DNA from 4 places in the Arthrobacter sp. B0316-5-4 genome. Region 1 is predicted to be linked to each of the others. Evidence: riboswitches for the same ligand, from Rfam matches in the RefSeq annotation. Region 1 holds a riboswitch; each other region holds the start of a gene.

Region 1 (5,020 bases):
GGTTCGCGCTGTGCCTCAACGCCGTGGACTTCTGATCGAAGTCCGCGAGTCATCCCATGAACAATTCCAAGGGGCATAACCCAAGTGTTGGCGTAAGCACCGAAGATCAAGATTACGCTAGTTTGACCTTCAGCTGCAAATGAGGCCGGGTCCGGAGGCTACCACGTGACTCGCGTCACCAGTTGTAACGGACTCTCCCGGCACCGTGCCCATACAGCCTACAGGGTTTGGGCGCGATTAACGTGATTTGCCCTCCGACGCGCGGTAAACCTCCAAAATTCCGCGCCAGGATGCCGCGCCGGAAAGATCACGAGAACAGCCGCGGCGCGTCGAAGAAGGCGGTTTCATAGCGGCAGGACTGGGCGAAGGCCTCCACCATGGCCACGCGCTCTGTCGGTGATGCCGCGAGGGCCGCCGCGTCCGTGAGCTTGATCGCAGTCCGGGTTGCCTCAGCAAAGTCTTCGTCGGCATAGGTCTTCAACCAGTCCGCGTAGGCGTGGTCCGCGGGGGACCCTGCCTCCACGTAGGAGCCATGGAGCTGCTGGCCCACTTCCGCGTACAACCAGTAGCAAGGCAGGATCGCCGCGAGGACCACCGCGTAGCTGCCCGATGCCGAACAGGCCAGCAAGTGGTCCACGTAGGACTTGGTCACGGGTCCAGTCGTCGCGGACACGTCGCGGGTGCTTAGCCAGTTCCTGTGCAATTCCGACTCGACTTCCAGGCATTGCCGGGACCCCTTGGCCCAAAACAACTGTTCGTCCTCGGTAGGAGCAAGGGCGCTGGCACGGGCCAGGACCCGGGAGTAACCATTGAGGTAGATCGCGTCCTGTGCCAGGTAATAGCCGAAAGCGGCTTCCGACAGGCTGCCCGTTTGAAGGCCATCGATGAAGCCAAGCCCATGGATCGCGTCAAGTTCCGCGCGGGCCTGCTCCCACAAAGTTGCGGCGAAGTCGCCGGGCCTCAGGACCTGCTGGTGGTGGAAGTGATGGACCGGCCCGCTTCCGTGGCCAACGTCCAACGTCCCGGAACGCCTCAAAGCCTCAAGCAACCAGGGCTTCACTTCCCGCAGCGAAGCTTCCCAGTCCCCCGTCATGACCTGCACCGTTGCCAGGGCCGAGGACAGCGAACACCCTGTGCCGTGGCTGTTTCGGGTATCGATGCGGGGCCCTGCTATCTCCACCACGTCCTGCCGCAATAACCCGCTCGTGTTCACCAAAGCGTCGGGACATCCGGACCCTGCCAAATGGCCGCCCTTCACCAGGACCGTGTTCCCGTACTCAGCGGCCAACCGCTTACCCTGGTCCAGCGCCGAAGCCCAATCCGGCGCCTCGGGCTCGCCCAACAGCACTGCAAGCTCGGGCAGGTTGGGCGTCAGGAGGTCTGCCAACGGCAGGAGCGAACGCAACGCCTTCTCAGCCGACTCCCGCAGGAGCCTGTCGCCACTGGTTGCCACCATCACCGGGTCCAGGACCACGACGGCGGGACGTACCTTTTCGAGCCAGCTGCGGACTTCGTCGATGACGGCCGCGTCACCGAGCATGCCGATTTTGACGGCGTCGATCTCGATGTCGTTGCTGATGGCGTCCAGCTGTTGGCGCAGGAATTCAACGGGGGGCACGTGGACGGCGCTGACCCCAACGGTGTTCTGGGCGGTGAGGGCGGTGATGGCAGCCATGCCGTAACCACCGTGGGCCGCGATGCTCTTCAAGTCCGCCTGGATCCCGGCACCACCGGAGGGGTCCGAGCCGGCAATGCTCAACACCCGCGGGGTTTGCCTGCCGGAAGCCACCAGCGGGTAGACAGGGGAATACGGTGCAGTCATGTGGACATCCCTTCGCCGGTGCTAACCGGACAGGTTCAACGGGTTTGGATCTCAGCCCGGCCCAACGCCCGGCACCCCGTGTCAGTCCCCCAGCCTAGCCGGGAAGCAGCCCCGCCCGGGAACCGCACTGCGCTGAGGCCCGGATATGACCCGCCTAAGGTCTGGCGTCCCGAGGAGCGGCCTGGGACCTCCTGGACATGCAAAGACCCCGTAGCGACTGCCGGGGCAGTTGCTACGGGGTCTTGTACAGCTTTATGAACCGGTCAGAGCTCGGAAGCCGGTACGCCGACTCCCAGGATGATGGGCTCGTCTGCGGGCGCCTTTTTGGCTGGTTCAGCAGGGGCTTTCGCCTCGTGTGCCGAACCCTGGGGCGTCGAAGCAGTCACTTCGTGGTGCTCAACGCTTGTTTGGTTAGCTGCACCCTGGGCCCTGCTGGCGCTGCGGTTACGGCGGACTCGACGGCTCCGAGTCGCCGAAGCGGCTTCCGGATCCTGTTCGACGGCCTGTTCCGGCGCTGCCGCCTTCGGGGCAGCAGCAGGTTCGCGGACAGCCGTTACTGCCGCCTCCTGCTCCGGCGCCGCTCCGAGATGGGAGAACGCCTCGGCCAGCAGATCCAAGCTCATGGCCGGCTTGGCAGCCTGGGGTTCTTCCTGGTGCTCAACGAACGGCAAGGCGACTTCTTCGCCACCGAAACGCAGGACCGGGGTGGAGCGTGCTTCCCGAACCGCCGCGTCGTGGGCCGCTGATTCTTCGTCGTCGCTGTGAACGGCGGGTTCGGCGGCGGCCGACTGATGCGTTGAGCGGGCCAGTTCCTCTGCACGGTGAAGCTCGTCGTCGTGCAGGTGGGCGGCGTGTGCTGCGGCCGCGATCGTTGCCAACGCAGCCCTGGTGGCCTCGGCCTTTGCCTGGCGCGCAGGGTCCTGCGGTTCGGTGTGCGTCGACGTGGCGGCGGGTACGGATGGTGCAACCTGAACCGGTGCGGGGGCTTCAGGAACAGCCTGTCCCCCACCCTTGCCACGGCGACGCTTTCGTTCCGTTCGGGCGGCCGGTTGCTGCTGCTGCTGCGTCTCCGTGTGCGGGCGGTGGTGCTCGGCGGCCACCACGTTGGCGCGGCGGTGCTCCACCGGCTCGTCGTGGGTCACGACGCCACGTCCTGCGCAGTGCTCGCACTGTTCGCCAAAGACCTCGAGGAGGCCGGTGCCCATGCGCTTACGCGTCATCTGGACCAAGCCCAGGGACGTGACCTCGGCGACCTGGTGCTTAGTGCGGTCGCGGCCAAGGCATTCAACCATGCGGCGCAGGACAAGATCACGGTTGGATTCCAGGACCATGTCGATGAAGTCGATGACAATGATGCCGCCGATATCGCGCAGGCGCAGCTGGCGAACTACTTCCTCGGCAGCTTCGAGGTTGTTCTTGGTGACGGTCTCTTCAAGGTTTCCGCCGCTGCCGGTGAACTTACCGGTGTTGACGTCCACCACGGTCATGGCTTCGGTGCGGTCAATGACCAATGAACCACCGGAGGGCAGGAAGACCTTGCGTTCCAGGGCCTTGTGGATCTGCTCGTCGATGCGCCAGGCAGCGAAAATGTCCTGGTCCTTGGTCCACTTTTCGAGGCGTCCCACCAGGTCGGGGGCTACGTAGGTTACGTAAGCCTCAATGGTGTCCCATGCGTCGTCGCCCGAGACGATCAGCTTGGAGAAGTCTTCGTTGAAGACGTCGCGCACTACCTTGATGGTCAGGTCAGGTTCGCCGTACAGCAGTTCCGGCGCCAGCACCTTGGTTGAGGAGGCCTGCCCCTCAATGCCCTCCCACTGCGCGCGCAGGCGGTTGATGTCGTGCGTCAGCTCTTCTTCCGAGGCGCCCTCGGCCGCGGTGCGGACAATGACACCGGCGTTTTCCGGCAGGCGGTCCTTGAGGATGCGCTTGAGGCGGTTGCGTTCGACGTCGGGCAACTTCCGGGAGATGCCGGTCATGGAGCCGCCCGGCACGTACACAAGGTAGCGGCCCGGCAGCGAAATCTGGCTGGTCAGGCGGGCACCCTTGTGACCCACGGGATCCTTGGTGACCTGTACCAGGACGGAGTCGCCGGACTTCAGGGCGTTCTCGATCCGGCGCGGCTGGCCTTCAAGGTTGACAGCATCCCAGTTGACTTCACCGGCGTACAGCACGGCGTTCCGGCCACGGCCAATGTCCACGAACGCGGCTTCCATGGAGGGCAGCACGTTCTGGACCTTGCCCAGGTACACGTTGCCGATCAGGGAATCCTGCTGTGTCTTGGACACGAAATGCTCGGCCAGGACGCCGTCTTCAAGGACGCCGATCTGGATTCTGTCGTCGCGCTGGCGGACGATCATTTGGCGGTCTACCGACTCGCGGCGCGCAAGGAACTCGGCTTCAGTGATGACCTGGCGGCGGCGGCCGGTTTCGCGGGATTCCCTGCGGCGCTGCTTCTTGGCTTCAAGCCGCGTGGAGCCCTTGACGCTGGTGACGCGGTTCGATGGAGCGGTTTCCGTAATGGGCCGGGGTGCGCGGACGCGTGTCACCGTGTTGGGCGGGTCGTCATCCGTACCGCCGGTCAGTTCGAGATCCTGGTCACCGCGGCGACGGCGACGGCGACGACGCGACGTGACGCCTTCTTCGAGGGCCTCCGCTGCGGGGGCTTCTTCGTCCTCGGACTCGCTGGAATCCTCGGTTTCGTTCTCTTCGCGTTCGGTTCCACGCCTGCCGCGGCGGCCACGGCTCCGGCGACGACGGTGGCTGCCGGCGTCATCGAGCTCGGCGTCCGCGGTGGTCTCAGCTTCTTCTTCGGATTCCTCGGCCTTCTCTTCCACGGCCGCAACGCGCGGGACGGTGGTGAGGTCCGGGGCCTGGAAAATCATGGACGTGATGGAAACGGGTTCAAGGAACAGGGACGTGGACGCCGCCGGGGTTTCCTCCTCAGCGGGGGCCTCCTCCACAGCAGGAACCGGAGCCTCCTCAGCCGGGGTGGCAGCGGTGATCTCAGCGACAGGTTCCCCGGGCTGGGAGCCGGCATCCGGCGTCGTGGTTTCTTCAGCGGCAGGCGCCTCTACTGCTTCTGCCTTCGGCTTTGCCGTACGACGACGGCGGACCGGCTTTTCCGGCGCGGGTTCGGCGGCAGCTTCTGGCTGGCTCTCACCTGCTGCGGCCTCGGGGGCGCCAGCGGTTTCCTCGCCC
Region 2 (5,020 bases), on a different contig from region 1:
GGCTCGCTCCGGCAACCCGGCCAAGGCCGCCCAGGAACTTCGCGACGCGGAGGCCAAACGGGCCAATGCTGCCTCAGCGGCACCTACGGGCGCGGCTTTCGGACAAGGCGCTGCGGACTTCGATCCGTCGTCGCTGAACCTTCCCAAGGGCTTCGACAAGTTCCTCGGTAAGTAGATAGTGCGTCCCAACTGTCAGTCAGTTGGGATGTCAGAGCCGTGGAATAGGCTGAACCAATGCACAAGCAGCGCGTAGTCTTCGTTCACGGCCTGGGGAGTTTCGGCGCCGCAGCATGGCCGAAGCAACACGGCATGGCGCTGGCGTATGACGCCTTGTTTCTGAGGAGGCACGGCTTTTCGGCCGTGGACGAACCGGTGCAATCCAATGTGGCGGCAGACGTCGCCATCGTGATCAATGCATTGGTCGACTCCGCTGGAGGCCACGTCGTCGCGCATGAGCAAGGCGCCATTTCCGCCATGTTGGCAGCGATCGAGCGCCCCGACCTTGTGCACTCGCTGTCCCTGGTGGAGCCGGCCTGCTTGTCGCTGACAGCCGAGCTCCCTGCCACGGCCTCCCACCGTGCGCTCATGGAACCGTTGTTCGACGTCCGGGCACAACTGAATGACGCCGATTACCAGCGGGAATACTTCCGCAGGGCGTTTTCGGCTGAAACCGGGGGACTGGAAACGCCGGAGGCCCAGAGGTCCGCGCGCAGGCTTAGGCTCCAGGCACCGCCATGGGAAGCGCCGCTTCACATCGTGCCCGGCGTCCCCACCTTGGTCCTCACCGGTGGATGGGAACCGCTCTACGAGGAAATCGCGGGGTACCTCCAGGAAACCGGCGCCCTCCGCCGCGTAGCAGCGGGCGGGCACCGGCCCCAGGATTCAGTCGATGGCGATCACGTCATCCGCTCATTTGTTGCTGACGTTGGCCGCGCCATGTCAGTTCACGCTTCCTGAGCTGCTTTTGCCCGCATTGCCGGGAACCTGGAGTTCCGGCAGGTAGACCTTCCCTCCAGAGGCCAGGAACTCTTGGCTTTTTTCCTGCATCCCGCTGTACATGCCGGCGATTGCGGCCTGCGCTTCAGCTGAACCGTATTCATCGCGGATGTCCTGGCTGATCCGCATGGAGCAGAATTTGGGACCGCACATCGAGCAGAAGTGCGCGGTCTTGGCCGGTTCCGCGGGAAGGGTTTCGTCGTGGAAGGCCTCGGCTGTCACAGGGTCCAGGGAGAGTGCGAACTGGTCGCGCCAACGGAACTCGAACCGGGCTTTGGACAGGGCGTCGTCCCGCTCGTTCGCTCCCGGGTGCCCCTTGGCGAGGTCTGCGGCGTGGGCGGCGATCTTGTAGGTGATGACGCCGGTTTTGACGTCGTCCTTATTCGGCAGGCCCAGGTGTTCCTTGGGTGTCACGTAGCAGAGCATTGCCGTGCCGTAGCGCGCGATTTCGGTCGCGCCAATGGCGGAGGTGATGTGGTCGTAGCCGGGTGCGATATCCGTGACCAGGGGGCCCAAGGTGTAGAACGGGGCTCCCTTGCACAGCTCCTGCTGGCGTTCCACGTTTTCGCGGACCAAGTGGAAGGGGATGTGCCCCGGGCCTTCCACCATGACCTGGACGTCGAACTCCCACGCCCGCTGGGTCAGCTCGGCAAGGGTGTCCAGCTCTGCGAACTGTGCGGCATCATTGGCGTCGGCGATGGAGCCGGGACGCAGCCCGTCGCCCAGCGAAAAGGCGACGTCGTACTTGGCGAAGATTTCGCACAGTTCGTCGAAGTGCGTGTAAAGGAAGTTCTCCTGGTGGTGCGCCAGGCACCAGCCAGCCATGATCGAGCCACCCCGGGAAACAATTCCCGTGACGCGGTTGGCAGTCAGCGGGACGTAGCGCAGCAGGACCCCGGCATGGACGGTCATGTAGTCCACGCCCTGTTCGCACTGCTCGATCACGGTGTCGCGGAAGATCTCCCACGTGAGCTCGTTGGCCTCGCCGTTGACCTTTTCGAGTGCCTGGTAGATGGGGACCGTGCCAATCGGAACAGGAGAGTTGCGGATGATCCATTCCCGCGTGGTGTGGATGTCATCGCCTGTCGAGAGGTCCATGACGGTATCAGCACCCCATTGCGCCGCCCACTGCAGTTTGTCCACTTCCTCGGTGATGGAGCTGGTGACCGCTGAGTTGCCAATGTTGGCGTTGATCTTGACCAGGAACGCCTTGCCGATGATCATCGGTTCGGATTCAGGGTGGTTGATGTTGCTGGGGATGATGGCCCGTCCGGCGGCTACTTCGCTGCGGACCAATTCAACATCGCAGTTCTCGCGCAATGCCACGAACTGCATCTCCTGCGTCACGATGCCTTTCTTGGCATAGTGCATCTGGGTGACGGTTCTCTGCTCGACGGCGCGGCGGGGCACCGGTTGTGCGCCCTTCCACTCCGCCGATGCCGCCCCGCGCCGTACCGCGGACTTGCCGTCGTCGAGCAGGTTCCGTTCCCGCCCCGAATACGGCTCCGTGTCCCCCCGGCCTTCTATCCAGGGTGCGCGGAACGGTTCCAGCCCGACTCTCGGATCGCTGCCCGGTCCGGCCGTTCGATAAACCTGCAGGGGCGGGTTGGCTTGGCCGTTGGGGGAGGGCTCAAGCGCGATCTCAGTGACGGGAACGCGGATCCCGTTTTTGGGATCTTCGAGCCATCCCAGCGAGTGGGATTTCAGCGACTGGGTCACGGTTTCTGTTGCCCCGGTGTCCATGACGGATTCGTTTTGGGCAGGGCTGTGCTGTGCTTTTGTGGTGCTCAAGGGACTGCTCACTTCCTTCGCCGGCATTACCCGGACAGGTTCAACGGTCGCAGACTGCGTCAGTCCGATCTCAGCCCCTGCAGGGGCCCCCGTGTGGTCGTAGTTGAAGCTACCACAGCTGCCATCGGGCGCACAGTCATATGTGCGTTACGGGCCTGCGGTCAGAAGGCCCGGCTAGGCTTTTGCCATGGCCAACATCATCGAATTCAGCGGTACGGTGCTCGTGGCGGCAGGCAAGGAGCGCCGGGGCATGTGGTCCGTTGACGGCCGCCTGACCTTCATCAAACCCGTGGGGGCGCCGGATATGGTGCTCGACGGCTGGGTCCTGCCGGGCTTTGTCGACGCGCACTGCCACATAGGCCTGGGACCCGGCGGTGCGGTTGATGGCCAGGCTACCCTTGCCCAGGCGCTGGCAGACCTCGCGGCCGGCACCCTGTTGATCCGCGATGCCGGATCGCCCAGTGACACGCGCTGGGTCCAAGGCCGCGTGGATTTGCCGCGACTGATCAGGGCTGGCCGGCATATTGCCAGGGACCGGCGGTACCTCCGCGGGCTGGGGCATGAAATCGAACCCGAACAGCTCGTCGAAACCGTTCGCAAGGAAGCCCGTGACGGCGATGGCTGGGTGAAACTGGTGGGCGACTGGATCGATCGCGGCGTCGGGGACCTGACCGCATCCTTCCCAGCCAAGCTGGTCAAGGACGCCATTTCGGCCGCGCATGATGAGGGTGCCAGGGTCACGGCCCATTGCTTCGCCGAGGACACCATCGATGACATGCTGGACGCCAACATCGACTGCATCGAACACGCGACGGGTCTTTTGCCGCGGCACCTTCCCCGGCTGGTGGAGCAGGGTGTGCCCATTGTCCCGACGCTGGTCAACATCGCGACCTTTCCGGACATCTCCGCCCAGGCTGCGCCCAAGTTCCCGGTCTATGCGGATCATATGGCCAGGCTGTGGGAACGCCGCCACGACCGCGTGCTGGAAGCCTTCGAAGCCGGTGTCACCATCTACGCGGGCACCGATGCCGGCAGCGTGATCAAGCACGGCCGGATTGCGGACGAGATGAAGGAACTGCACGACGCCGGCCTGCCGCCGTCCGCTGTCCTGGAAGCCGCCACGTGGGGCGCCAGGGCGTGGCTGGGTGTCGACGCCATCAGCGAAGGGGCGAGTGCCGACGTCGTTCTTTGCAGTGCGGATCCCCGCATCGAACTCAACACCGTCGCCGAACTTCAGCACATTGTTTTGCGGGGCGAGGTCATCCGCTAGGAATAAATTGAAGCTTCAAGTAATTTAGTAGTAGTAGAAGGTGCCGAAAGGGCGGCAGCCTCAAACCCAGGAGCTTCACATGACTACAGCAAACAGCCAGGATCTTCTTCCTGCCGAACTCACCATGGGCACGGTCATGCTCAAGGTTGGCGACATGAAGGTCATGAGCGACTACTACCAGCGCGCCTTGGGCCTGAATATTGTGGCCGAGCAGGATGGCGGGTTGTACCTGGGCCGCACGGGAAAGCCTGTTGTCCACCTGGCGCCCGCCTCCGGCCTGCAAATTCCAGGGCGCGGCGAAGCGGGCCTCTTCCACACCGCCATCCTTTTCGAGGACCAGCCATCCCTGGCGGCCACCATTGCCACGGCGGCAGAATATGAGCCCCGCGCCTTTGCCGGAAGCGCCGACCACCTCGTCAGCGAGGCGTTCTATTTCACCGACCCCGAGGGCAACGGCATTGAGCTCTATTACGACAAGCCCCGCGAACTGTGGCAGTGGGACGGCAAGAATGTCGTCATGGACAACGTCGCACTTCCACCGCAGCGGTTCCTGCAGCAACATCTGAGTGAAGCTGCAGTGACCGGCCAGCGCGAGGCTGCTGCCGGGATCGGCCACGTGCACCTTCAGGTGGGCGATGTCGAAACAGCGCAAAAATTCTACGTGGAAACCCTGGGGTTCGAACGGACCGCGGGATGGCACGGCCAGGCCCTGTTCGTATCTGCCGGTGGCTACCACCACCACATGGCCATGAATGTTTGGAACAGCCGCGGCGCCGGACCCCGGAAGGACACGCTCGGGCTGGGGGAAGTCCTGATCGAAGTTCCCACGGCTGATGACGTAGCGATGCTGGCGGATCGGCTGAAGGTCGCGGGCGTCCAAAACCACCACACCGGGGTGGAGCTTCAGTTCGACGACCCATGGCGGAACAAGCTGCGCGTCGCCGTTCGCTGAGTCGTCCCCGC
Region 3 (5,020 bases), on a different contig from region 1:
CGACCGGGAGGGTCATGGCCTGGATGGGGAACGGGTGGGTGATTCCGGCGTCGGCCAAGGACTCAACGATGTCGGCACGGACGTTGTAGTCCGCGAACGACTTTTCTTCGATCTCGTGGGGCGTCTCGTCCGAGACGATCGTTTCCTCGGGTTCGATGGTTTCAGTTCCGGTGGAGTCCGTCAGGACTTCGTGGGTATGCAATTCACTCACAGGGAGTTTCCTTATTCATTTGGGCAATGGCGCTGCATGCTCAACGGGGCGGTGGAGCCGTACCGGAGCACGAACGGGCGCGCAAGCAAGTCCAGTGGAAGCCGATCGCGGGCTATCTAAGTACTGGCACTGGTGACCAGTTGGTACATCTCAAGATCGCGTAGGGGCGGGCTTGTTGAGTTCAAAAATTAACTGAATCAACGACCGGGCATCCATTACTACACGCCCAGTCTATCCTCTGGGAGCCGGAAAGCCCGGATCCTGGGTGGAACGGCGCTACGGCAGCAGTTCAAACCGAATCTCCCGGCTTGCGATGTCAGCCTTGACGAGCCGGACGCGGACTTCGGTCCCGGACTCCAGTTCGCCGTCGCAACGGGCGGTCACTGCGGGTTCCGCTATTTGGACGATTCCGTAAGGGCCGCCGTTCCCGTTGCCGTTGGCCTTGCCATTTCCGTTTCCTGATCCGTTTGGCTTTGAGCCGGAAATGACGACGGCATCGAACTCCTGGCCGATGTGGTTGGCGACCAGCGCCGCCTCCACCGTGTCCACGGCGGCACGTTCGAGGCGGCCAGCCAACTGGTCGGACGACGCCATGATCTCGGGCAGGGATGGCAAGGCCTCCCGGGCCCAGGCAGGGATGTCGTGGCCGTTGCTCAGCGCCTCGCAGATCACCAGTACGAACCGGTCGATCAGGCGGCGCAAAGGCGCCGTGGTGTGCGCATACGGAGCGCCGATGGCTGCCTGGATGACGTCGGCCGGCACCTCGCCATCGAACGGTGTGTAGCCGGCACCCCTGAACAGGGTCCCGGCTGAGTGCAGGATGGCGAGTTGCTTCGGATCCGATGCGTCCAGGGTCCGCAGGTATTCTCCGTAGGTAATCCGGCCGTCCCATGGTTTGCCGAGGGCGGTGGTCTGCCTCTTGAAGTGCTGCAGTGAGCGTTCATCCGGTGCGGGCATGGTGCGCAGGATGCCAACTTTTCCGTCCAGCATCAGCTGGGCCGCCGCCATCCCGGTCATCAGTGAAATCTGGGCGTTCCAGTCCTCCACCGGCAACGACGGGGCAGCAACGATCCTGTAGCCGCCGCCGTCGGTCGCTTGGACGATCTCCTGTTCGGGCATGTTCAGGCTCGCGCCGCCGCGGAGGCGTTCGAGTTCAACCCGCTTCAACCCCACTTCCTTGAGGAGTTGCAGTACGGGCGGTGCCGTCCCGTCGTCGATCTGCTCCTGGACGCCCTTGTAACTTAGCTTGGCCCGGCTGCGCACGGTGGCGCGGCCTACTGTCACCGTCACCGCTTCGGCCTTCGCGTCCAGGACGAAATCCCAGACGAAGGCGCCACAGTCCTGCTCTGCCAGCAGGCTTCCCGCATGTTCGCTGATGACTTCCGGGTGCAAGGGAATCCGACCATCCGGGGCGTAGAAGGTCTGTCCGCGCTGGCGTGTCTCCGCGTCGAGGGCGCCCCCGGGAGCCACGAAGGAAGGGACATCGGCGATCGCATAGAGGACCTTGTAACCGTGGCCGGCGCGCTCTATGAACAGCGCCTGGTCCAGGTCTGTCGACGTCGCGGGATCGATGGTGACAAACGGAATATCCCGAAGGTCGCGTTCCGGCAGCTTCCGGTCTGCCACCGCTCTTTGGGCTTCCTCCACTGCGCCCGCGGGGTAGGCGCCTGGGAGTTCCAGCTCCGTCCGCAGTGCTGCGAGGGCCGCTGCGAGCTGGTCCGACGAGTCGTCGACGTTGGGTGCAATCCGATGATGTGACACGAAAATCAGGTTATCCCGCATTTCGGGGATCACACCATGTCAAGGCCGCAAGGTGGACGATTCCCTAGATGGAGTCCAATGCCTGCAGCAGCGACTTGGCCGCAGCCGTCGGGTCTCCAGCTTCCGTGATGGCGCGGACGACGACGATCCTGCTGGCTCCCGCAGCAAGGACCTGTTCCACGTTGCTCAGGTCAATGCCCCCGATCGCGAACCAAGGCAGCTGCACCGCACCAGCTGTCGCTTCGTCGGCACGCTTCATCGCTTCTGCGGCATATGTGACCAGGTCCGGCCCTACTGCTTCGCGCCCCGGTTTGGTGGGTGTCGCCCAGACCGGACCAACACAGAAGTAGTCCAGGCCACCGTCGCCCGTCGAAGCGGCGAGGGCAGCATTGACCTGCTCCGGAGTGTGCGTGGAAAGTCCGATCGCGGCAGGGGAGGGGAGGAAGGTCCGGGCAATAGTCAAGGGCAGGTCCTTCTGGCCCACGTGGAACACAGGAGCCCCGGAAACACTGGCAATATCGGCCCGATCGTTGACAGCCCACAGCCGTCCATGCCGCTCGGCCACACTGCGCAGGATGGCCAACAGCTCCAGTTCTTCGGCTGCCTCGATCGACTTGTCCCGGAGCTGGATAATGTCCACCCCACCCTCGAAGGCGGCATCTACGAAGTCTTCGAAGTCGCCCTGCCGCTTCCGGGCATCGGTGCACAAATAGAGTCGGGCTGAGGCGAGGGATACAGGCTGGGTCATGGGAACCAGAGTAGTTCCTCTAAACTGGGCACGTACTGCGGGAGCCGCGACGTTCGACTTTGTGACCGTCCGGCTGAGAGGGCTTCAGAGCCGACCGCTTGACCTGATCCGGCTAATACCGGCGTAGGGAAGGGAACACATGGCAGACGCCATTCATGCAGATGTGGCCATCATCGGCGGCGGCATCATCGGATTGGGCATCGCCCACCAGGCGCGCAGGCTGGGCCGCTCAGTCGTCCTCATCGACCCCCACCCCGCCAGCGGCGCAACCTTCGCAGCTGCCGGGATGTTGGCACCCGTCAGTGAACTGCACTACCAGGAAGAAGATCTCCTGGAACTCATGGTCGAATCCTCGCGGCTGTGGCCGCCTTTTGTCGCCACACTCACCGGAGGCGGGGACGCCGCCGGATATCGCACGACGCCGACCCTCGCCGTGGGTGCCGACGCCGCCGACCGACGGGCGCTCGCAGACCTCCGTGCGGTACAGAAGGCTGCCGGCCTGGGCGTGGAACCCCTTGCCCTTCGGGACGCGAGGGAGCGTGAACCCCTGCTCAGTCCACAAATTTCCTGCGCCTTCGACATCCCCGCCGACCACCAGGTGGACCCGCGCAGGCTCGCGGACTGCCTCCTGGCCGGGCTGGCCGCGCATTCGCCGGACGATCCCACCTGGGTCACGGGGGCGAACAATGGGTTCGCCCTGGAAGCCCTGGCGAAGCGCGTGCTGTGGGACGAGGGGCGGGTTGCAGGAGTCGAACTCGATTCGGGCGTCAGCGTGGTGGCCGCCGAGACCGTGGTCGCCAACGGGGTCGGCGCCGCCGGCTTGAAGGGCCTGCCTGAAGGACTCACGCTTCCCCTGCGGCCGGTGTATGGCGACATCCTCAGGCTTCGGGTTCCGGAAAGCCTGCAACCACTGGTCACCTCCACCGTGCGGGGGATAGTGCGGGGTGTTCCGGTGTACGTCGTCCCCCGCGACGACGGGACGGTGGTGATCGGCGCTACCCAGCGTGAGGACGGACTGTCCACAGCGTCCAATGCCGTCTCGGCCGGTGGCGTGTACCAGCTCCTGCGCGACGCCCAGGTCATGGTCCCCGCGGTCGCGGAACTGGAACTCCTCGAGGCAACTGCCCGGGCCAGGCCAGGGACGCCGGACAACGCGCCGTTGCTTGGCCGCGTCGCCGGAACCAAGGGCGACATCGAGGGGTTGGTGGTTGCCACCGGGTTCTTCCGTCACGGAGTCCTGCTGACACCGGTAGCCGCAAGGATTGTCGGGGAACTGATCAACGGGTCGGCCGATCCACGGTGGGCCCCTTTCCGCCCAGACCGCTTTAAGGCTAGCGCCCCCGATCCACGGAACTTCATCCCAGCACACGTCCGCAGCAAGGAAACCGCATGAACATCAAACTCAATGGATCCGACCATGCAGTGGCCGATGACGCCTCTGTCAGCACGCTCGTCACCGCCATCACAGGCCGCGTCCTGGACCACCGCGGACAGGCGGCCGACGGCGGCAAGCTGGGTGTCGCCGTCGCGCGCAATTCCGAGGTGGTGCCACGCAGCCAGTGGGCGGCAACAGCGCTCGCCGACGGCGATGAACTCGAACTCGTTACCGCAGTCCAGGGAGGCTGAACAATGACCACAACAAGCACTGCCCCCAGCACCGACGCCTTGGTGATCGACGGCGTCGACTTTGGTTCGCGACTGATCATGGGAACCGGGGGTGCTCCGAGCCTGGACGGTTTGGGTGCTGCGCTCCTGGCCTCGGGTACGGAGCTGACCACTGTTGCCATGCGGCGCTATTCCCCGGCCGAAACAGGGTCACTCTTCCAGCTCCTGGTGGACCACAAAATCCGGGTGTTGCCCAACACGGCGGGCTGCTTCACAGCGAAGGACGCTGTGATGACCGCCGAACTTGCCCGTGAGGCGCTGGAGACCGATTGGGTGAAGCTGGAAGTCATCGCGGACGAGCACACACTCCTGCCCGATGCCGTGGAACTCGTGGAAGCCACAGAGCAGCTGGTGAACCGCGGATTCAAGGTCTTCGCTTACACCAATGACGACCCCGTCCTTGCCCTGCGGCTGGAAAACCTGGGCGCCACCGCGGTGATGCCCCTTGGCTCACCCATTGGCACGGGCCTGGGCATCCTGAACCCGCACAACATTGAGCTGATCGTGTCACGGGCGTCGGTGCCCGTGGTTCTCGACGCCGGGATCGGAACCGCTTCCGATGCGGCGCTGGCGATGGAACTTGGCTGCGACGCCGTCCTCCTCGCCACTGCGGTGACGCGCGCGCAGAACCCGGT
Region 4 (5,020 bases), on a different contig from region 1:
CCGATGGTCTGCCATTCTTCCGCCATGAGGCCAACCAACCGCATGGCGGCGAGGGAGCCCAGGACGAACCGGTGCGGCAGCTTCGCCTTCTGCGCCAGGGCGTCGGCCAGGTCCGTGGGATCGGTGCAGGTCATCAGCAGGATCGCCGGAAGGGCAATCGCCAACCCGCGCAGCATGAAACCGAGCCCCAGCTCAAGGGAACCTTCGCTGATGGACCACAGGCCGACGTCGAGCAGTACAGCGCCGCTGTCAGCCGCCACGATCGCCGTGCTCCAGCCACCAATCGCCGCCGCGATGATCAACGGCCACGCCCGCTGCCACAAAAGCCGCAGCGTGAGCCCAGCGAGCGGGAACAGCGCCAGTTCGGCAACGAGCGCGGTTGATGCTGACACCCAGTCGATGGAGAGGGCCAGCACCAGCGAAATGAGGAAGACCGCGGCGAACTTGGCCAGCGGATTCGCGTTGGTCAGCAGGGCATGGTTACCTCGCAGGTTCAGTGCGTCCCTCATGCTGCACCGGCTTCCTGGCGGCTTTCAGCGCGTGCCGCGGGGTTCAGGCGCAGCTCCGTGCCGCCGAGTACAGCACTGAATTCCTGGTCGTGGGTTACGGAGACCACGGCTGTTCCGGCGTCGAGCAACTCCGAAAGGAACGACGCCAGCTCGGCCCAGGTGTTCGCGTCCTGGCCGAAGGTGGGCTCATCAAGGACGAGGACTTTGGGGTGCGCGGCCAGCACCGTGGCCACGGAAAGCCTTCGCTTCTCGCCGCCGGACAGGGTGTACGGGTTCGCGTCCACCAGATGGGTGAGCCGCAACCGCTCCAACAGTTCGTCCACGCGTTCCTCGCCGTGGCCAAGGTGCTTCGGACCGAACATCAGCTCATCCAGCACCTTGCCCGTGACGAACTGGTGCTCGGGCTCCTGGAACACTGTCCCGATGCGTGAAATCAGCTGGTCAGCCTTCCACCTGAACGGGTCGATTCCGGCCCCTTCTGAAAGCTCGACGGCGGCACTCACTTTGCCGTCCACCGGCGCCAAAAGGCCGGCCAGCGTGAGCGCGAACGTGGACTTACCGGCACCATTCGGACCTGTGATGGTCAATGCTTGCCCGGCCCTGACCTGGGCGCTGATATCGGATTGCACGGCAACGGGTGGGATGGTCCGGAAGCCTTTCCTGCGAGCTTTCCCGCGGGAGACTGCCACATCCTGGGCGGCCAGCAGCAGTTGCGCGGTAGGGGTTTCACTTCGCCGCGCACGGGTTGCGGGGACGTATCCGGGAACCCAAACACCCGCTGCCATCAGCATGGTGCGGGCCTCGGACAGGACCTGCTCCGGCGGCCCATCCAACAGGACGCCTGGAGTGCCCGCCGCTCCCGCCTCGCCGGATCCGGGCTGCAGTACCACAATCCGGTCCACCAGGTCCTTCCACACGGACACGCGGTGTTCCACCACAACAAGCGTGGCACCGGTCTTATCGAGGCAACGCCCCACCGCGTCCCGCACCTCCAGGACCCCTGCCGGGTCCAGGTTGGCCGTTGGTTCGTCCAGCAGGATCAACCCGGGCCGCATCGCCAAAATCCCGGCAAGCGCAAGGCGTTGTTTCTGGCCGCCGGAGAGTGCCGCCGTCGGGTGGTCCAACGCCAGTCCGCCGCCCGCGGCCGTGCGCAGCCCGACGTCGTCGAGCGCTTCATGGACGCGGGACCAAATTTCCTCCCGCGGCACGGCCAGGTTCTCGGCGCCGAAGGCGACGTCGTCCCCCACCCGGGACAGCACAACCTGCGTTTCGGGGTCCTGCTGCATCAGGCCGGCGCGGCCCCGCTGCTCGCGGGGAGCAACGCCGTCGATCAGCAGCGAGCCGGTCTCGTCCGAGTCGTCTTCCTCGTCCCCCAACACCCCAGCGAGGGCATGCAGGAGCGTGGACTTGCCCGCACCCGAGGGTCCGAGCAGCAGCACCCGCTCCCCCGGTTCGATCCTGAGGTCAAGGCCTTGGATGGCGGGTGTGGCCCTGCCGGCGTGCCGCCATCCCCAGCCCTCGGCTGAGATGGCGGCAGGCCGGACCTGGCCGCCGCGTTCGGTTGCGGACATCAGTTGAAGACGGGCTCCGAAGCGGCTTTGCGCGACGCGAAGGAACTCAGGACACCGGTCTTTGCCAGACCACGCGTGGCAATCCATGAGAGTGCGCCCGCAATGATCGCCCCGGAGATTGTGGTGAACGTGATGTAAGTGAGCTTGTCGATTGCCTCGTAGGCGATGTTCCAGCCCCACGGCAGGAACGAGTCGTTGAGGCCGCAGAAGAGGCCTGCACCTGCTCCGGCAAGGAGCGAGGTGGGCAGGTTGAACTTCTTGTAGAGGAACGCGGCGAAGATGAGCTCTGCGCCGAGGCCTTGCAGAATGCCGGAGATGAGTACGGTGGTGCCGTACTGGGAGCCCATGATGAGTTCGCCTGTAGCTGCGACCGCCTCGCAGAACAGGGCAGCACCCGGCTTGCGGATGATGAGCATGCCCAGGACTGCCGGAATCATCCAACCGCCTGCGATCAGGCCCGTCAACGGCGGATATGCTGCGTTCATGGGGATGGATACGAGTGCGGCGCCTTGGGACCAAGCCCAGAAAATCACGCCGCCGGCGATGGCGATCAACGCTGCCACCACGATGTCTACAACACGCCAGTTATAACTGGTCTTCTTCACGTTTACCGTGGTCATTTTTCTGCCTCCTGAGTTACAGGAGGGGAAAGTGCTCCCCGGATTCCCCGGCCGGCCTGCGCCGCCCGGTTCCGGACACTCTGAGAAGCTCGACTCCCTTGCGCCGGTACTAACCGGATCAGGTTCGAGGGTCTGCGGCTGTCCGCACTCTCAGCGCCCTCGCGGCTCCTGCATCTCTGCAAGTTCCGACGGCGGCGCTCCCCTGTCGTTATTAAATCTGCCCTGCTGGGCTGGTTCAGTTTACACCTGCCCTCCGTGGTGGGGACTGCTGCCCGGTCACAATCCGGCCCACCTCCACCGTTGCGAGGCCCGCTGAACACCCTTCTTTGGGCCCATACCCTGCACGGCGGGCCCCGCAACGGGACCTGAGAGAATGATCCAGCAACATCCACCGCGGCAAAGGGGCACACTTCATGACGGACCATCCCGGCTCAGGCCTCCCAGGCAACGCTGTCGTGTCGGAAGCACGCCTCGCCGCAAGCGTCATCCTGCTCCGCGATACCCCCTCCGGGCTCGAGGCATTCGTCCAGCACAGGGTCAGCACCATGGACTTCGCCGCCGGGATGGTGGTGTTTCCGGGAGGACGCGTGGACCCCGCCGACCACTCCGGGTGGGACTACGCCCCCCAACTGCTCCAGCGCCACGCGGCGGACTGGCAGGCAAGCTCCATCGGGGCGGATTCAGAAGACGCGGCCAGGAATGCCGGAACCGTGCTCACAGCCGCCATCCGCGAGGTCCGCGAGGAAGCCGGGCTGGGCATCGACGCCGGTGACCTGCGCCCGTGGGCCAACTGGATTACCCCGATCGACATGCCCAAGCGGTTCGACACGTTCTTCTACGTGGCCAAGCCGTCGGCGGACATGGCACCACACCACCAAACAACTGAAGCGTGGCAATCCTTGTGGATGCCGGTAGAGGGAATCCTCGCGGCGGAAGCGGCAGGCACCCTGAAACTGATGCCGCCCACTTACTATCTCCTCAAGGAAATCGCCGAATACGGGACTGTCGACGCCGTGTGGTCGGCCGACCACCCTGTCGTACCCGTGCTGGCACCCGTAGGCTCCCTGACCGCGTTCCTTAAGGAACGGGAAAGCCGCCGCTAGCGTTGCCGGCCCACCCGTTGCGGCTAGGCTGGGGGCATGAACCTCTTCTTCAAGCTGATCGGCGCCGGAGTGAGCCTCGGGGCGGGCTTCGTCGGAACAAAACTCGTCAACAAAGGGTGGGAAAAGGCCACAGGCAACAAGCCGCCCGTAGGCAACGATGACATGGAAACGAGCCTGCGCTCCGCCCTCACCTTCGCCCTGATTTCGGCATTCGTGAGCACACTCATCCAGGTGCTTGCCAGCAGGGGCACGCAGCGTGCAATCGCCCGCTTCGCGAAGTCCCAGGACATCGTCTAGGGCATCACCGTCCAAGGCAACGCGGGTTCATTTCCAGCCACTACATCCCCTCGGGATGGGCCGGAAATGACCCCGCGTTAACTTAACGCTCGTGGTCGGCTTGACCCGCAGCTGCCCGCTGAACAACGGCCTCTAGTTCGTCCTTGGTGAGCATCTCCCGGTGGCCATGCTTGGTGCGGTACGCGGACCGCCCCACCATGTGGGCCGAGACGGGTGCGGTGAGCAGCTGGAATATCCACGCCACCAACAGCACGGGCCAAACCCACCAGGTCCGCATCTGGAGACCTATAGCTGCCAGCATGAGGAACAAGCCCAGGACCTGAGGCTTGGTAGCTGCGTGCATGCGGCTCATCAGGTCAGGGAAACGCAGCAAACCGACCGCTGCGCCAAGGGACATCAGCGCTCCGACCACCAGGAACACAGCGGTCACAATATCGATGACGGCATCCACGCCGGTGGCATCAGGACTCATTGCTCTGTTCCCTCCGCTCGGCCACGAAGCGGGCCACCGTCACCGAACCAATGAAGCCAATCACGGCCAGCGCCACCAGCAGCATCAGGTTATTCAGGTGCCGGTTCACCGCCATGTCGATCGCGAGGGCTGCGCCGAGAATGGCCAGCAAAACGTCTGAGGCCAAAACCCGGTCCAGCAGGGAAGGACCGATCGCGATCCGCACAATGGCGCCGGCAGCAGCCAGGCTAAGAATCACGGCCGTAACTATGAGGACGATTTCCTTCACAGGGCTGCCCCTTTCACTCCGGAACCTATCTCGGCTCCCAGCGCCTGGACTTCTTCGCGGGTGCCCATGATGCGGATCAAGCCGGCTTCAATGTTCTGGACTTCCTGACGGATCTTATCGATGTCAGCCTCTTGGTAAATGTTGAGCGCGTGCAGGTACAGCGTGGACGTCGAACGGTCC

Evidence for each region. Region 1 has a riboswitch for thiamine pyrophosphate ahead of thiD (bifunctional hydroxymethylpyrimidine kinase/phosphomethylpyrimidine kinase). Riboswitches for the same ligand answer to the same signal wherever they lie in the genome.
Region 2: linked by a shared signal. The riboswitch ahead of thiC (phosphomethylpyrimidine synthase ThiC) and the one ahead of thiD (bifunctional hydroxymethylpyrimidine kinase/phosphomethylpyrimidine kinase) in region 1 are both predicted to bind thiamine pyrophosphate.
Region 3: linked by a shared signal. The riboswitch ahead of thiO (glycine oxidase ThiO) and the one ahead of thiD (bifunctional hydroxymethylpyrimidine kinase/phosphomethylpyrimidine kinase) in region 1 are both predicted to bind thiamine pyrophosphate.
Region 4: linked by a shared signal. The riboswitch ahead of AC5RU9_RS19655 (ECF transporter S component) and the one ahead of thiD (bifunctional hydroxymethylpyrimidine kinase/phosphomethylpyrimidine kinase) in region 1 are both predicted to bind thiamine pyrophosphate.

Annotation. Positions count from the first base shown of each region.
Region 1 covers NZ_JBNHFN010000002.1:813,978-818,997, forward strand. The annotation lists gene thiD (bifunctional hydroxymethylpyrimidine kinase/phosphomethylpyrimidine kinase) at 308-1,822, opposite strand; TPP riboswitch at 1,813-1,911, opposite strand; gene AC5RU9_RS08080 (Rne/Rng family ribonuclease) at 2,086-5,020, opposite strand, start outside.
Region 2 covers NZ_JBNHFN010000001.1:17,452-22,471, reverse strand. The annotation lists gene ffh (signal recognition particle protein) at 1-175, shown strand, start outside; gene AC5RU9_RS00125 (alpha/beta fold hydrolase) at 235-957, shown strand; gene thiC (phosphomethylpyrimidine synthase ThiC) at 940-2,739, opposite strand; TPP riboswitch at 2,783-2,890, opposite strand; gene AC5RU9_RS00115 (amidohydrolase family protein) at 2,975-4,057, shown strand; gene AC5RU9_RS00110 (VOC family protein) at 4,137-5,009, shown strand.
Region 3 covers NZ_JBNHFN010000001.1:363,211-368,230, reverse strand. The annotation lists gene AC5RU9_RS01645 (DEAD/DEAH box helicase) at 1-211, opposite strand, end outside; gene AC5RU9_RS01640 (RNB domain-containing ribonuclease) at 488-1,972, opposite strand; gene thiE (thiamine phosphate synthase) at 2,037-2,720, opposite strand; TPP riboswitch at 2,748-2,867, shown strand; gene thiO (glycine oxidase ThiO) at 2,860-4,113, shown strand; gene thiS (sulfur carrier protein ThiS) at 4,110-4,346, shown strand; gene AC5RU9_RS01620 (thiazole synthase) at 4,350-5,020, shown strand, end outside.
Region 4 covers NZ_JBNHFN010000006.1:287,815-292,834, forward strand. The annotation lists gene AC5RU9_RS19645 (energy-coupling factor transporter transmembrane component T family protein) at 1-509, opposite strand, end outside; gene AC5RU9_RS19650 (ABC transporter ATP-binding protein) at 506-2,080, opposite strand; gene AC5RU9_RS19655 (ECF transporter S component) at 2,080-2,700, opposite strand; TPP riboswitch at 2,778-2,914, opposite strand; gene AC5RU9_RS19660 (NUDIX hydrolase) at 3,114-3,803, shown strand; gene AC5RU9_RS19665 (DUF4235 domain-containing protein) at 3,840-4,100, shown strand; gene mnhG (monovalent cation/H(+) antiporter subunit G) at 4,183-4,572, opposite strand; gene AC5RU9_RS19675 (MrpF/PhaF family protein) at 4,562-4,840, opposite strand; gene AC5RU9_RS19680 (Na+/H+ antiporter subunit E) at 4,837-5,020, opposite strand, start outside.